Linked DNA regions of Azospirillum brasilense. The protein of the gene in region 1 interacts with the protein of each later gene in a pairwise test. Links are inferred from orthologs where the notes say so. Each region holds a gene or a part of one and is shown on either strand. Other genes may lie near its edges.

What was found. The genes of interacting proteins can lie anywhere in the genome.
Region 2: the proteins of D3869_RS05320 (region 1) and btsR interact in binary tests that used the Escherichia coli proteins (3 or more experiments, as listed by UniProt). The link is inferred for Azospirillum brasilense from one-to-one orthologs.
Region 3: the proteins of D3869_RS05320 (region 1) and sfsA interact in binary tests that used the Escherichia coli proteins (3 or more experiments, as listed by UniProt). The link is inferred for Azospirillum brasilense from one-to-one orthologs.

What each region holds. Positions count from the first base shown.
Region 1 is NZ_CP032345.1:1,082,706-1,087,983, forward strand. The notes cover bases 1,311-4,217. They hold D3869_RS05320 (glutamate-5-semialdehyde dehydrogenase), read left to right. Parts: upstream 1,311-2,077; coding sequence 2,078-3,358; downstream 3,359-4,217. Other genes in these bases: D3869_RS05315 (c-type cytochrome), read right to left, coding at 1,311-1,896; D3869_RS05325 (nicotinate-nucleotide adenylyltransferase), read left to right, coding at 3,461-4,078; rsfS (ribosome silencing factor), read left to right, coding at 4,135-4,217. Also shown: D3869_RS05305 (HAD family hydrolase), read left to right, coding at 1-147; D3869_RS05310 (sulfite exporter TauE/SafE family protein), read right to left, coding at 167-910; more of D3869_RS05315, read right to left, coding at 1,018-1,310; more of rsfS, read left to right, coding at 4,218-4,515; 23S rRNA (pseudouridine(1915)-N(3))-methyltransferase RlmH, read left to right, coding at 4,557-5,015; gpmI (2,3-bisphosphoglycerate-independent phosphoglycerate mutase), read left to right, coding at 5,153-5,278. UniProt on the Escherichia coli protein: Catalyzes the NADPH-dependent reduction of L-glutamate 5-phosphate into L-glutamate 5-semialdehyde and phosphate. The product spontaneously undergoes cyclization to form 1-pyrroline-5-carboxylate.
Region 2 is NZ_CP032347.1:320,745-325,256, forward strand. What follows is about bases 339-3,338. They hold btsR (two-component system response regulator BtsR), read left to right. Parts: upstream 339-1,478; coding sequence 1,479-2,198; downstream 2,199-3,338. Other genes in these bases: D3869_RS23675 (sensor histidine kinase), read left to right, coding at 339-1,482; D3869_RS23685 (carbon starvation CstA family protein), read left to right, coding at 2,357-3,338. In the rest of the region: more of D3869_RS23675, read left to right, coding at 1-338; more of D3869_RS23685, read left to right, coding at 3,339-4,168; D3869_RS23690 (MFS transporter), read left to right, coding at 4,397-4,512. UniProt on the Escherichia coli protein: Member of the two-component regulatory system BtsS/BtsR, which is part of a nutrient-sensing regulatory network composed of BtsS/BtsR, the low-affinity pyruvate signaling system YpdA/YpdB and their respective target proteins, BtsT and YhjX.
Region 3 is NZ_CP032345.1:2,183,396-2,187,739, reverse strand. What follows is about bases 339-3,170. They hold sfsA (DNA/RNA nuclease SfsA), read left to right. Parts: upstream 339-1,306; coding sequence 1,307-2,035; downstream 2,036-3,170. Other genes in these bases: radC (RadC family protein), read left to right, coding at 3,013-3,170; map (type I methionyl aminopeptidase), read left to right, coding at 2,170-2,940; D3869_RS10590 (competence/damage-inducible protein A), read right to left, coding at 433-1,215; D3869_RS10595 (hypothetical protein), read right to left, coding at 339-347. Also shown: D3869_RS33045 (hypothetical protein), read left to right, coding at 1-49; more of D3869_RS10595, read right to left, coding at 87-338; more of radC, read left to right, coding at 3,171-3,816; D3869_RS10570 (TerB family tellurite resistance protein), read left to right, coding at 3,901-4,326. UniProt on the Escherichia coli protein: Binds to DNA non-specifically. Could be a regulatory factor involved in maltose metabolism.

The DNA.
Region 1 (5,278 bases):
GCCGCCAAGGCCGCTGGCATGCTGACCATCGCCTGGCCGCAGCACGCCGACCTGCTGTTCGACGCCGCGGACCATGTGGTCACGGACCCGGCGGAGCTGGACTGGGACGGCCTGTGCGGCCTTGCGGAGCGCATGGCGGCGGACTGACCGCCGCCCTCTGGGCGCTTCAGCCCTTCACGATGAAGAAATAGACGGTCATCGCCACGCCGACGACGATCACGAACTTGCGCAGGATCGGCGGCGGGATGTGCCGGGCGACGGCAGCCCCGGCGTAGCCGCCGGCCATGGCGGCGACCAGCATGATCAACGCCTCGTTCCAGTAGACCGCGCCGCCGAGGACGAAGGCCACCACCGCCACCGCGTTGAGGCAGCCAGAGACCAGCGCCTTCAGCCCGTTCATCGCGTGTAGGTCGGTCAGGCCGAAGACGCCCAGCGTCGCCAGGATCAGGATGCCGATCCCCCCGCCGAAATAGCCGCCGTAGATGGCGATGAAGAACTGCACGATCAGCACCGTGTTGTGGCCGACCTTGAAGTTGCGGCGGATGTAGGCCGACACCTTCGGGCCGAAGGCGAACAGCACCGTCGCGAACAGCAGCAGCCAGGGGATGACCGCCTCGAACACGCGCTGCGGCGTCCACAGCAGGAGCAGCGCGCCCAGCAGCCCGCCGATCAGGCTGACGCCGAGGAAGGCCGGCAGGCTGACCTCCTTGATCCGTCCCAACTCCCGCCGGTAGCCGTAGGCGCTGGCCAGCGCGCCCGGCGACACCGCCACCGTGCTGGTGGCGTTGGCGTTCAGCGGCGGCACGCCGGCCATGATCAGCGCCGGGAAGGTCAGGAAGCTGCCGCCACCGGCCACGGCGTTGAGCACGCCCGCGAAGAAGGCGGAGACGATCAGCAGCAGGGTCAGCATGGGGCCACGGTCCGGCGGGTGGAAAAGCCCGCGGACTATGCCTTCTCGGCGACGCTTACGGTACTGCGTTTTCGGCGGTGCGGTATTTCACGTACGGCCGGTGGGGTCTAGCGGGTCGGGGGAAGCGTACGGAGGTACGTGACCAGGGCGCCCAGCTCGCCGTCGCTCATGGACTTGTAATAGTGATAGCCCATCGGCGGGCTCAGTCGGCTGCCGTCGGGACGTACACCCTCCGTGATGGCCTTGCCGATCTCCGCGTCGGTCCATCCGCCCAGCCCGTGCTCCTTGTCCTGCGTGATGTTGCGGGACACCGCGTTGCCCCACGGCCCGGTGAAGTTGCGCCCGCCGGCCCCCATGCGGGTCATGTCGAGCCGCCCGTCCGGCAGCATCGGCGTGTGGCACTCCATGCAGTGGCCGAGCGGCCCGGCCATGTACGCGCCGTAGGTCACCGGGTCCGTACGCGGCACCTCCGCCACCGTCCCGACCGGCGGGCCGTAGGCGGCGGGCAGCGCCATGCGGTACTCCGACTTCGGGACAGAATGCCGCACCGGCGGAACGCTGCGCAGATAGGCGACGATGGCGCGCAGGTCGCCGTCCGACAGGCCGCGGTAGAAGCCGAAAGGCATCGGCGGGCCGATCAGACTGCCGTCGGGGCGCTTGCCCTCGCGGATGGCGGTGATCAGCTGCTCGTCGGTCCAGCGCCCGATCCCCGTCTCCGGGTCCGGCGTGATGTTGGAGGCGTAGGCGGTGAAGGGGTCCTCGACGAAGGGCGTCCCGCCGGCCAGTTCGCGTCCCGCCACCGGACCGCCCGGCCCCTGCGGCGTGTGGCAGTTGCCGCAGGCGACGATTCCGTTGACCAGGGCGCGCCCCCGTTCCACAGGCGATTCCAGCGCCGTTTCGGCCCAGGCCGTCGCGATCATGCCGGACAGCATCAGGCACGCGGCGACGCTGCCGCGGCGGACAAGCCGGACCATGGGCCGGACCATGGGGTTCTCCCTCACCGATGATGCGGAAAGCCACGCTACCCCCGCAATCGGCCGCGGCACAGACGGATTGTTGAGTACACCGATCAGCAATTCGGCTTAGCCGCCATGGCTTTCGCGGAGCCGCGGGATGGGCTATGGTTCCGGCCCTTTTTGTTTGGCGAACGCCACTGGAGTGAGACCGATGTCCGCCCTGCTTGAGACCACCGACGCCTTGCACGATCAGATGCTCGCCCTCGGCCGCGCCGCCCGCGCCGCCGCGGCGGAGCTGGCGACCGTGCCAAGCCCGTCGAAGGATCAGGCCTTGCGGGCGGCGGCCGCCGCGATCCGCGCCCGCAAGGCGGAGATCCAGGCGGCCAACGACGCGGACGTCGCCGCCGCCCGGGAGCGCGGCCTCGCCGGCCCCATGATCGAGCGCTTGGCCCTCAACGACGCCCGCATCGAGGCGATGGCCAAGGGGCTGGAGGATATCGCCGACTTCCCCGATCCCATCGGCGGCGTCATCGCCGAATGGACCCGCCCCAACGGGCTGGCCATCCAGCGCGTGCGCGTGCCGCTGGGCGTGATCGGCATCATCTACGAGAGCCGCCCCAATGTGACCGCCGACGCCGGCGGCCTCTGCCTGAAGTCGGGCAACGCGGCGATCCTGCGCGGCGGCTCGGAGAGCATCCGCTCATCCCGCGCCATCGCCGCCTGTCTGGCCGACGGCCTGCGCGCCGCCGGTCTGCCGGAGGCGGCGATCCAGCTCGTCCCGACCACGGACCGGGCGGCGGTCGGCCACATGCTGACCATGCGCGATTTCATCGACGTGATCGTCCCGCGCGGCGGGAAGTCGCTGATCCAGCGCATCGCCGAGGAGAGCCGCATCCCGGTCATCAAGCATCTGGACGGCAACAACACCGTCTATGTCGACGCCGGGGCCGACCCGGAGAAGGCGCGCAAGGTGGTGATGAACGCCAAGATGCGCCGCACCTCGATCTGCGGCGCCGCCGAGACGCTGCTGGTCGACCGCCGGATCGCCGACGCCGTCCTGCCGGTGCTGGTGAAGGATCTGCTGGACGCCGGCTGCGCCGTCCGTGGCGACGCCGCCGCCCAGGCCGCCGACCCGCGCGTGACGGCGGTGACGGCGGAGGACTGGGACACCGAGTATCTCGACGCCATCATCGCCTGCGGCGTGGTGGACGGGGTGGACGGGGCGATCGACCACATCAACCGCCACGGCTCCCACCACACCGACGCCATCGTGACCGAGGACCCGTCGGCGGCGGAGCGCTTCCTCCAGCGCATCGACAGCGGCATCGTGCTGTGGAACGCCAGCACCCAGTTCGCCGACGGCGGCGAGTTCGGCATGGGTGCCGAGATCGGCATTTCCACCGACAAGTTCCACGCCCGCGGCCCGGTGGGGGCGGAGCAGCTGACCAGCTACAAGTATGTCGTGCGCGGCGATGGCCAGACGCGGCCGTAACACGTCCATCCACGAGCCCCCCTCCCAACCTCCCCCCGCTTTGCAGGGGGAGGAGTCAATCCCCTCCCCTGCGAAGCGGGGGAGGGTTAGGGTGGGGGTACCGTGAAACCACCCCCCCACCGCTACGCCGGCCCGCTCCACGCCGGCCTGCGCATCGGGCTGCTCGGCGGCTCCTTCAACCCGGCCCACGCCGGGCACCGGCACATCAGCCTGTACGCGCTGAAGGCGCTGGGGCTGGATCAGGTGTGGTGGCTGGTCAGCCCGCAGAACCCGCTGAAGCCGGTGCGGGGCATGGCACCGCTCGCCGAACGGCTGGAGGAGGCCCGGCGCACCGCCCGCCATCCGGCCATCCGGGTCACCGCCATCGAGCGCGAGCTTGGCACCCGCTACACCGCCGACACGCTGGCCAAGCTGAAGCGGCGCTTCCCGAAAACGCGCTTCGTCTGGCTGATGGGGGCGGACAATCTTCGGCAAATCCCCCGCTGGCGGCATTGGACGCGCATCTTCCGGCTGGTGCCGGTTGCAGTTCTCGCCCGTCCAACTTATTCTATGGGAGCGCTTGGTGGCATGGCCGCTCAGCGCTATGCCCGTCGCCGGGTGAGCATGCACAAGGCCAAGGGGTTGGCCGGTTCGAAAACACCGGCCTGGATTTTCCTCCGCAACCCGCTGCATCCGGCTTCGGCGACGGCGATCCGCCGGGCACGCGCCAGCGGGTCGTGACCCTGTATCGCGAGGTAGGTACCATCAACACGTTCATCGAACCGGCCGCGCCCGTTGTGCGGCCCGCGCCCGTTCCCGTTCCCCAGCCGGACGAACTGAAGGCGCTCGTCGAGAAGTCCCTGGACGACGATCAGGCCGAAGACGTCGTCGTCATCGACCTTGCCGGCAAGACCAGCATCGCCGACTACATGATCGTGGCGTCGGGCCGCAACACCCGGCACATCGCCGCCATGGCCATGAAGCTGGCCGACCGCATGAAGCAGGCCGGCCTGCGCGGCGTCGAGGTCGAGGGCCTGAACCAGTGCGACTGGGTTCTGGTCGACGCCGGGGACGTCATCATCCACCTGTTCCGCCCGGAAGTCCGGACCTTCTACAACATCGAGAAGATGTGGGGTCTTGAGACGCCGCGGCCCTCCGCCGAGCGCATGAGCGCCTGACGGACGACGCTCAGGACGGGTGACGAACGGGAGTCGGACCGATGCGTCTGTGGCTTGCCGCGGTTGGGCGGTCACGGACCGGTCCGGCGCGCGACCTGTATGACGAGTATGCCGGGCGCCTGTCCTGGCCGCTGACTCTGCGCGAGGTCGAGGTGAAGAAACGCCTCGCCTCCGACGAGTTGAAGCGGCAGGAGGCGGAGCTTCTTCTGGCCGCCATCCCCGCCGGGGCCATCGTCGTGGCCCTGGACGAGCGCGGCAAGACCATCACCAGCGAAGCCTTCGCCGCCAAGATCGGCGGCTGGCGGGACCAGGGAGCGGGCGACATCGCCTTTCTCATCGGCGGGGCCGACGGCCACGGCGACGCCGTGCGGGCGCGCGCCGATTTCCTTTTGGCCTTGGGCGCCATGACATGGCCGCATATGCTGGTGCGAGGCATGTTGGCGGAGCAAATCTACCGTGCCCAGCAAATTCTGGCCGGACACCCCTATCACCGTGCATGACTCCCATTGTGCGCGTGAGCAGGCATGCCATTTTCTGATCCGGCCCAAGGCAATAAGAACCCGGCCATAAGAAGACTGGCATCAGACCGTTCGACCGAGACCCGCAACCCGACCGTGACAGGCGTATGAGGACCGTGATGACCGAGACCAATCGTCCCCGACCCGTAGTGCTGTGCATCCTGGATGGCTGGGGCTACCGCGAGGAGCGCGAGGACAACGCCATCGCGCAGGGCAACACGCCCAACTGGGACCGTCTGTGGTCG
Region 2 (4,512 bases), on another replicon or contig:
GGGGCCGTGCTGAGCGGCATCCTGGGCGGGCCGTCGGTGGGGCTGGCGGTCGGCTTCACCGGCGGTCTGCACCGCTACTCGCTGGGCGGCATGTCGGCGGTGGCCTGCGCCATCTCCACGGTGACGGAGGGGCTGATCGGCGGTCTGGTGCACCGCCACTTCGTCCGCCAGGGCCGCATCGAGCCGCTGTTCGACCCGCTGCGCGTCGGCGCCGTCACGCTGGTGGCGGAAATCGCCCAGATGCTGATCATCCTGCTGGTGGCCAAGCCCTTCCCGGCGGCGGTCCATCTGGTCGAGGTGGTGGCGCTGCCGATGATCGTCGCCAACACGCTGGGGGCGGGGCTGTTCATGCGAATCCTGATGGACCGCCGCGCCCTGATCGACAAGCAGTCGAGCGCCTTCTCCGCCAAGGCGCTGAAGATCGCCGCGCGGGCCGACGGCGTGCTGCGCCAGGGCTTCAACGAAGAGAACAGCATGCGGGTCGCCCGCATCATCTACGAGGAGACGGGCGTCGGCGCCGTCGCCATCACCGACCGCGAGAAGCTGCTGGCCTTCATCGGCGTCGGCGACGACCATCATCTGCCGGGCACGCCGATCACCTCGCCCCAGACCTACCAGGCGATCGCCAACAACCAAGTGCTCTACGCCGACGGCAATCTGGTGTCCTACAAATGCTCGATCCACCCGAACTGCCGGCTGGGCGCCTCGCTGGTGATCCCGCTGGTCGGCGAGGACGACCGGGTGATCGGCACCGTGAAGCTGTACGAGCCGAAGACCAAGCTGTTCTCCACCATCAACCGCACGCTGGGGGAGGGCATCGCCCGGCTGCTGTCCAGCCAGATCCTCGCCGGGCGCTACGAGCAGCAGAAGGCGCTGCTCGCCCAGTCGGAGATCAAGCTGCTGCACGCTCAGGTGAACCCGCATTTCCTGTTCAACGCGCTCAACACCATCTCCGCGGTCATCCGCAACGATCCGGAGCGGGCACGCCAGCTCGTGCAGAGCCTGTCGGTCTTCTTCCGCAAGAACCTGAAGCGCCCCAGCCAGGAGGCCACGGTGGCCGACGAGGTGGAGCATGTCAGCGCCTATCTCCAGATCGAGCTGGCGCGCTTCACCGGGCGCCTGTCGGTGGAGATTGACGTGCCCGAGGCTCTGCGCCACGCCCGGCTGCCGGCCTTCCTGCTCCAGCCGCTGGTCGAGAACGCCATCAAGCACGGCACGTCGCAGCTCCTCGGCCCCGGCCATGTCCGCATCGCGGCGCGGCGGGAAGGCGGCGACCTGCTGCTGGCGGTGGAGGACAACGCCGGCCTCTACGAGGAAAAGCCGGGCGGTGACGGGCTCGGCATGTCCATCGTGGACCGCCGCGTCCGCAACCGCTTCGGCGACGGTTACGGGGTGGACGTCGCCTGCGAGGCCGACGTCCTCACCCGCATCACCCTGCGCCTTCCCCTGGACATCCCTGCCGTCGCGGAGACCGCGCCATGATGACCGTCCTGATCGTGGACGACGAGCCGCTGGCCCGCGAGGAGCTGCGGCGCCTCCTGGAGGAGTTCCCCGACCTCCAGGTCGTCGGGGAATGCGCCAACGCCATCGAGGCCATCGGCGCCATCAACCGCCAGCCGCCCGACGTGGTCTTCCTCGACATCCAGATGCCGCGGGTCAGCGGGCTGGAAATGCTGAGCATGCTCGACCCGGAGCGGATGCCCCGCATCGTCTTTCTGACCGCCCACGACGAGTACGCCGTCCAGGCCTTCGAGGAGCACGCCTTCGACTATCTGCTGAAGCCGGCGGACCCGGCCCGGCTGGCGAAGACGCTGCAACGGCTGCGCCGCGAGCGGGCGCCGCAGGACCTCGCCGTTCTGAAGGACGCCGCCCCGCTGCGGCTGATCCCCTGCACCGGCCACAACCGCATCTCCCTGCTGAAGCTGGACGAGGTGGAATGCGTGGCCTCCAAGGCGAGCGGCGTCTTCGTCGTCGGTGCCGACGGCGAGGAACGCTTCACCGAGCTGACCCTGCTGACCTTGCAGGAGCGCACCCCGCTGGTGCGCTGCCACCGGCAATATCTGGTCAACCCCGACCGCATCCGGGAAATCCGCCTGATCGACAACGGTCTGGCGGAAATCCAGACGCTGGGCGGCCAGAGCATCCCGGTCAGCCGCCGCTTCCTCGGCCCGCTGAAGGAACGGCTGGGCATCGGTTGATTTTCCCTCTCCCGCCCCGGGAGAGGGGAAGACAGCCTCCACCGCTCACCCCCGCTTTCCGACCGCTCGCCACGCCATGGCGCCGCTCCGGGGAGGGCACCACACGAAGGGTGAAACCCGGCCTACCGTGACGGCAGTTCCTTCCAAGGAGAGCTGTCATGGATCACGCCCTAACATTTGTGATCGCGACACTCTGCATCCTCGCCCTCTGCTACCGCTTCTACGGCGTGTTCTTTGTGCGCAAGGTGCTCCGTGCCGATGATTCCGAGGTGACGCCGTCCCACATCCTGGCCGACGGGCGAAACTATGTTCCCACCAAGAAGTGGGTGAACGCCGGCCAGCATTTCGCGGCGATCGCCGCCGCCGGCCCGCTGGTCGGCCCCGTGCTGGCCGCGCAGTTCGGCTATCTGCCGAGCTTCCTGTGGCTGCTGATCGGCTGCGTCATCGGCGGCGCGGTGCACGACACGGTCGTGCTGTTCGCCTCGATGAAGCACAAGGGCCAGTCCCTGTCGGAGGTTGCCAAGGCCGAACTCGGCCCGGTCGCCGGCTGGTGCACCGGTCTGGCGATGCTGTTCATCATCACCATCACCATGGCCGGCCTGTCGATGGTCGTCGTCCATGCGCTGGAACGCAACGCCTGGGGCGCCTTCGCGGTCTTCATGACGATCCCGATCGCCGTCGCGCTCGGCCTCTACGAGAAGATCACCGGCTCGTCCAAGGGCGCCACGCAGGTCGGCATCGCCGCCATCGCCGCCTCCGTCTTCGCCGGCCCCTACATCCAGGGCACGGTGCTGGGCAGCTGGCTGACGCTGCACGCTGAGACGGTCGCGCTGATCCTGCCGATCTACGCCTTCTTCGCCACGGCGCTGCCGGTGTGGATGCTGCTGACCCCGCGCGGCTACCTGTCGAGCTTCATGAAGATCGGCGTGTTCGGCGCGCTCGTCGTCGGCGTCGTTTTCATCAATCCGGAAATCCGCTTCCCCGCGCTCACCGACTTCATCCATGGCGGCGGCCCGGTGCTGGCCGGCCCGGTGTGGCCGTTCATCTCGATCACCATCGCCTGCGGCGCCATCTCCGGCTTCCACGCCTTCATCGGCTCGGGCACCACGCCGAAGCTGATCGACAAATGGAGCGACATCCGCACCGTGGCCTTCGGCGGCATGCTGGCGGAATGCGTGGTCGGCGTCATGGCGCTGATCGCCGCCACCTCCCTGCACCCGGCCGACTATTTCGCCATCAACTCCTCGCCCGCCGCCTTCCAGGCCCTGAACATGCAGGTTGTCGATCTGCCGCGGCTCAGCCAGGAAATCGGCCTCGACCTCTACGGCCGCACCGGCGGCGCGGTGACGCTCGCGGTCGGCATGACGGAAATCTTCACCCGCATCCCGTGGTTCGGCACGCTGGCCTCCTACTTCTTCCAGTTCGTCGTGATGTTCGAGGCGGTCTTCATCCTGACCGCGGTGGACAGCGGCACCCGCGTGGCCCGCTACCTGATCCAGGACCTGGGCGGCGACCTCTATGCCCCGCTGAAGCGTCTCGACTGGGTGCCCGGTTCGATCGCCGCGAGCGTGCTGGCCTGCGTGGCCTGGGGTTACCTGCTGACGTCGGGCGACATCAACTCGGTGTGGGCGCTGTTCGGGGTGTCGAACCAGCTCATGGCCTCGGTCGGCCTGATCATCGGCGCCACGATCATCCTGCGCCTAGGCCAGAAACGGGTCTACATGCTGACCTGCCTCGTCCCGCTGGCCTACCTGTTCGTGACGGTGAACTACGCCGGCTACTGGATGATCACCAACGTCTATCTGAACCCGCTGGCCAAGGGCTACAACGTCTTCAACGCCGGCATCTCGATCATCATGCTGTCGCTCGGCTTCGTGATCCTGATCGCCGCCCTCAAGAAGTGGAAGGAACTCCTGCGCATCCGCAAGGACACCCTGCCTGAGACGCTGATCGCCACCCCGGCGGAATAGCCGGACACCGGGCAAGCCGCCCGGAGACGATCAAGCGCTCAACCGGAAGAGGTATCGCTGCTCCCCCAGCGGTACCTCTTCTGCATTTCTGTGGAATGGCTGGGACGCCACCGAATCCGCGAATTACAAGGGTTGATTCGCCATCCGGCGGGTGCCATCCAAGGGCCGGCGCCGTGGCCTCCGGGCTGCGGCGCCGGTTTTTCATGAAAGGAACGGGTGGTCGGACACATGCCGCAGGTTGCACGGTCGGTACTTTCGCTCCTGCTCGGGGTCGCTTTCCTGATGCTGGGCAACGGCGCGCTCAGCACGCTCATCGGCCTGCGGCTGGCCGGCACGGAATCCGG
Region 3 (4,344 bases), 1.1 Mb from region 1 along the record:
CGCCATCGTTGCGCTGGTCTGGGCGTACGACAGCTTCGGGCCGTTCTGAACGGCCCCAAGCCCGGGCGGTCGTCGCCCGGCGCCGGTCAGGGCCGCGTGTCCTCGTTCAGGGTCATGATGCCGATGCCCATCGCCACGCTGCCGAAGGTGAGGATGAGGCTGGCATACAGCATGATCGCGGCAATAATGCCGTGATCGCTGTTTCCCATCAGAGTCGCCAGATTGGCGACGTCGAGAATCAGAAGGCCCGTCGCCAAGACAACGGCCCCGGCCACGCCGGAGGCCAGATGCTTCAGCAAGAACAGGATCGCCGCTTTTTCAAAGGGTTTCATGGCACGACTTTTCATGACCGTCACGTCCCAGTGCTCAACATAGAATTACCCATGGCGGCGACAATATGACCAAGGATGGCTTGGCGTCCTAGAGACCTCTCTAGCCTTTGGTCCCCACCGTGACGTTCGGCGTACCGCCCAAGCGCAGGACGATGCCCGCCAGCTCCTCCGTCGCCGCCTCCACGCGGGCCTCGTCGATGCCGCGCAGCACGAGGCTGACGCCGAAGAAGCCGTTGCGGAAATAGGGGTAGCTGCCGATCTCCAGGTCGGCATAGCGGTCCTGCAGGGCGCCGAGGTCGGCGGCGATCTGGCCCTCGGCCAGCTCGCAGGCCACCGTGCGGGCGTGCAGGTCCGGCCCACCCTCCAGCTGCGGCAGGACGCCGTCGAGCATCGCCTGCATGATGTTGGGCACGCCCGCCATGACGAAGACGTTGCCGATGCGGAAGCCCGGCGCGGCGCTGATCGGGTTGTCGATCAGCGAGGCGCCGGCCGGGATGTTGGCCATGCGCAGCCGCGCCTCGTTCAGCTTGGACGGGTCGCCGTAATGGCGCTCCAGCCGGGCCACGGCCTCGGCGTTGCGCTCCAGCGGCACGCCGAAGGCCTTGGCGACGCAGGCGGACGTGATGTCGTCGTGGGTCGGCCCGATGCCGCCCGTGGTGAAGACGTAGCCGTAGCGGCCGCGCAGGGCGTCCAGCGCCGCGATGATCTCCTCCTCCACGTCCGGCACGACGCGCGCCTCGCGCAGGCGGACGCCGATTCCGGCCAGCTTCTCCGCGATGTGCGGCAGGTTGGCGTCCTTGGTGCGGCCCGACAGGATCTCGTTGCCGATGACGAGGACGGCGGCGGTCGGGTTGGGCATTGCGGGGGAGGCGGGCGAGGACATGCGGAGTCGGCTCGGTTCTCGGTTGGGGCGGGGATGGCGGGACCGGCGGGCTTGCCGGACGGCGGAGGCGCGCTTTAACCTAGGGCCCAAGATGCGCTTCCCCACCCCCCTCCTGCAAGGCCGCCTCGTCCGCCGCTACAAGCGGTTCCTCGCCGACGTGGACCTCGACGGCGCCCTGGTCACCGCCCATGTGCCGAACTCGGGCAGCATGATCGGGGTGGACGCCCCCGGCTCCGCCGTCTGGCTGTCGCGGTCGGACAACCCCAAGCGCAAGCTCGCCCACACGCTGGAGCTGGTCGAGGCGCTCGACGATCCGGATGTCCCCTGCCTCGTCGGCGTCAACACCTCGCATCCCAATGGGCTGGTCGCCGCCGCCATCGCCGCCGGCACCATCCCGGAGCTGGCCGGCTACGCCTGGCTGCGCCGCGAGGTGACGTACGGGCGCAACTCCCGCATCGACATCCTGCTGGAGGACGAGGCCCGGCCGCCGGCCTATGTCGAGGTCAAGAACGTCCATCTGCGCCGCCCCGCGCGGGGCGACGGGCGGGCCGCCGAGTTCCCGGACTGCGTGACCACCCGCGGCGCCAAGCATCTGGTGGAGATGGCCGAGATGGTCCGCCAGGGCGCGCGGGCGGTCATGGTCTATCTTGTGCAGCGCGCCGACTGCACCCACTTCCGAGTCGCCGCCGACATCGACCCCGCCTACGCCGCCGGATTGCGCCTCGCGCTCGAATCGGGGGTGGAAGCCGTGTGCTGGTCCTGTAGGATCACCCCGCAGGCGATCGAACTGGAACGGCCGCTGCCGATCCGCACGGATTGACCGCGATACGTGTTCACCGCCGGGCCTGCCGGCGCCTTTTCCTGGGACCTGATCTGTAAGGGACGACTCTCTTGGACCACGACGACCTCGATTCCCATCGCATCCGGATTCATGGGCCGGAGGATTTCGAGGGCATGCGCAAGGCCGGACGGCTGGCCGCGGCCACGCTCGATTTCATCACGCCCTACGTCCAGCCGGGCGTCACCACCGGCGAGCTGGACCGGCTGCTGGAGCAGTATATCCGCGACCATGGCGGCGTCCCGGCCCCGCTCGGCTACCGCGGCTTCCCGAAGGCCAACTGCATCTCCGTCAATCATGTGGTCTGCCACGGCATCCCCGGCGACAAGCGGCTGCAGAACGGCGACATCCTGAACATCGACGTCACCCCGATCCTGGACGGCTGGTACGGCGACAGCAGCCGCATGTATCTGTGCGGCGACGTCGGCGTGAAGGCGAAGAAGCTGGTCGACGTCACCTACGATGCGCTGATGATCGGCATCAATCAGGTGAAGCCGGGCGCCACGCTGGGCGACATCGGCCACGCCATCCAGACCTTCGCGGAAAGCCACCGCTATTCCGTCGTCCGCGACTTCTGCGGCCATGGGCTGGGCCGCGTCTTCCACGAGCCGCCGTCGGTCCTGCATTTCGGCAACCCCGGCACCGGTGCCGTCCTGCGCGAGGGCATGATCTTCACCATCGAGCCGATGATCAACGCCGGCCGCTACGACGTGAAGATCCTCGGCGACGGCTGGACCGCGGTGACCAAGGACAAGTCGCTGTCCGCCCAGTTCGAGCATTCCATCGGCGTGACCAAGGACGGCTGCGAGATCTTCACCCTGTCCCCCGCCGGCTTCCACAAGCCCCCCTACGCCGTCCCGGCCGAGGAAGCGACCGCAGCCGTATGATATTCCCGCGGCTGTGATTTTCCCGCGAAAGGGGTATAGTCCCGACGCACACATTCGTATGGTGGCGTCGGGATGGCGGGACGGAAGAGCGCGAAGCGATCGGGGGAAATGGAGGAGGCCCAGCCGCTTCCTGGGCTGGAGACGCCCCCGGACGTCTCCATGGAGGAGGCCCATCACGAGGCCCATCACGACGCCCATCACAAGGGCCACCGCCAGCGTCTCTACAGCCGCTTCCTCGACGCGGGACCGGACGCGCTCCAGGATTACGAACTGCTGGAGATGATCCTGTTCGCGGTCAACCCGCGCCGCGACGTGAAGCCGCTGGCCAAGGCGCTGATCCGCGATTTTGGCGACATCTGGAGCGTCGTCAACGCTCCGCCGCCCCGCCTGCGCAGCTATTGCGTGGGGGAGGTCTCGCTGGCCTCCGACAAGGCGGTCGCGACGCTGCGGGCGGTCGGGGCGGCGGCGCTGCGCGGGATGCGGCAGCGGGTGATGGACCGGCCCGTCCTGGCCAACTGGCAGTCGCTGCTCGACTACTGCACCGCCGCCATGGCCCACCAGCCGATGGAGCAGTTCCGCCTGCTCTTCCTCGACCGCAAGAACAAGCTGATCGCCGACGAGGTGCAGCAGACCGGCACGGTGGACCACACCCCGGTCTACCCGCGCGAGGTGGTGCGGCGGGCGCTGGAGCTGTCGGCCAGCGCCATCATCCTGGTGCACAACCACCCCTCCGGCGACCCCACCCCCAGCCGCGCCGACGTCGAGATGACCAAGGAAATCCTGCGCGCCGCCCACAGCCTGGGCATCGCCGTCCACGACCACGTCATCGTCGGCAAGGGCAAGCATGTCAGCTTCAAAGCCCAAGGGTTGATGTAGCCGCAACCCTGTCCTGCAGTCCCATCTTGTTGCCCGGACCGGCGCCCCCATATGTGCGGCGTTCGTCACCACAGAGGTAGCACCATGGGCCTTTTCGACATGTTCAAGGGATCGGCGCCGCTGGATCTCACCCCCCGCCGGACGCTGGTCGTCTCGCTGATCTACTGCATGGGCTCGGACGGCGAGCTGGACCCGGAGGAGGTCGGCCACCTGCTGTCCGTGATGGGCCGCAGCGCGACGCGGGAGGAGCTGGACCGCTGCTTCAAATACGCGCGCAGCACCCCGCCCGACGCCTTCCTGGCCGCCGCCACGCCGAACCTGAACGAGCAGCAGCGGCTATGCATCCTGCTGAACATGATCGACAGCGCGATGGCCGACGGCCAGGCCGAACAGGGCGAGCGTGACCTGATCGCCCGCTTCCAGCAGGCCTTCGGCCTCGACGACGCCAAGCTCGGCCCGTATTTCCAGGCGCTGGTCGCCAAGAACGACCGCAGCGTGCTGGGCGCGTAAAAGCCCTCGCAGGCATCG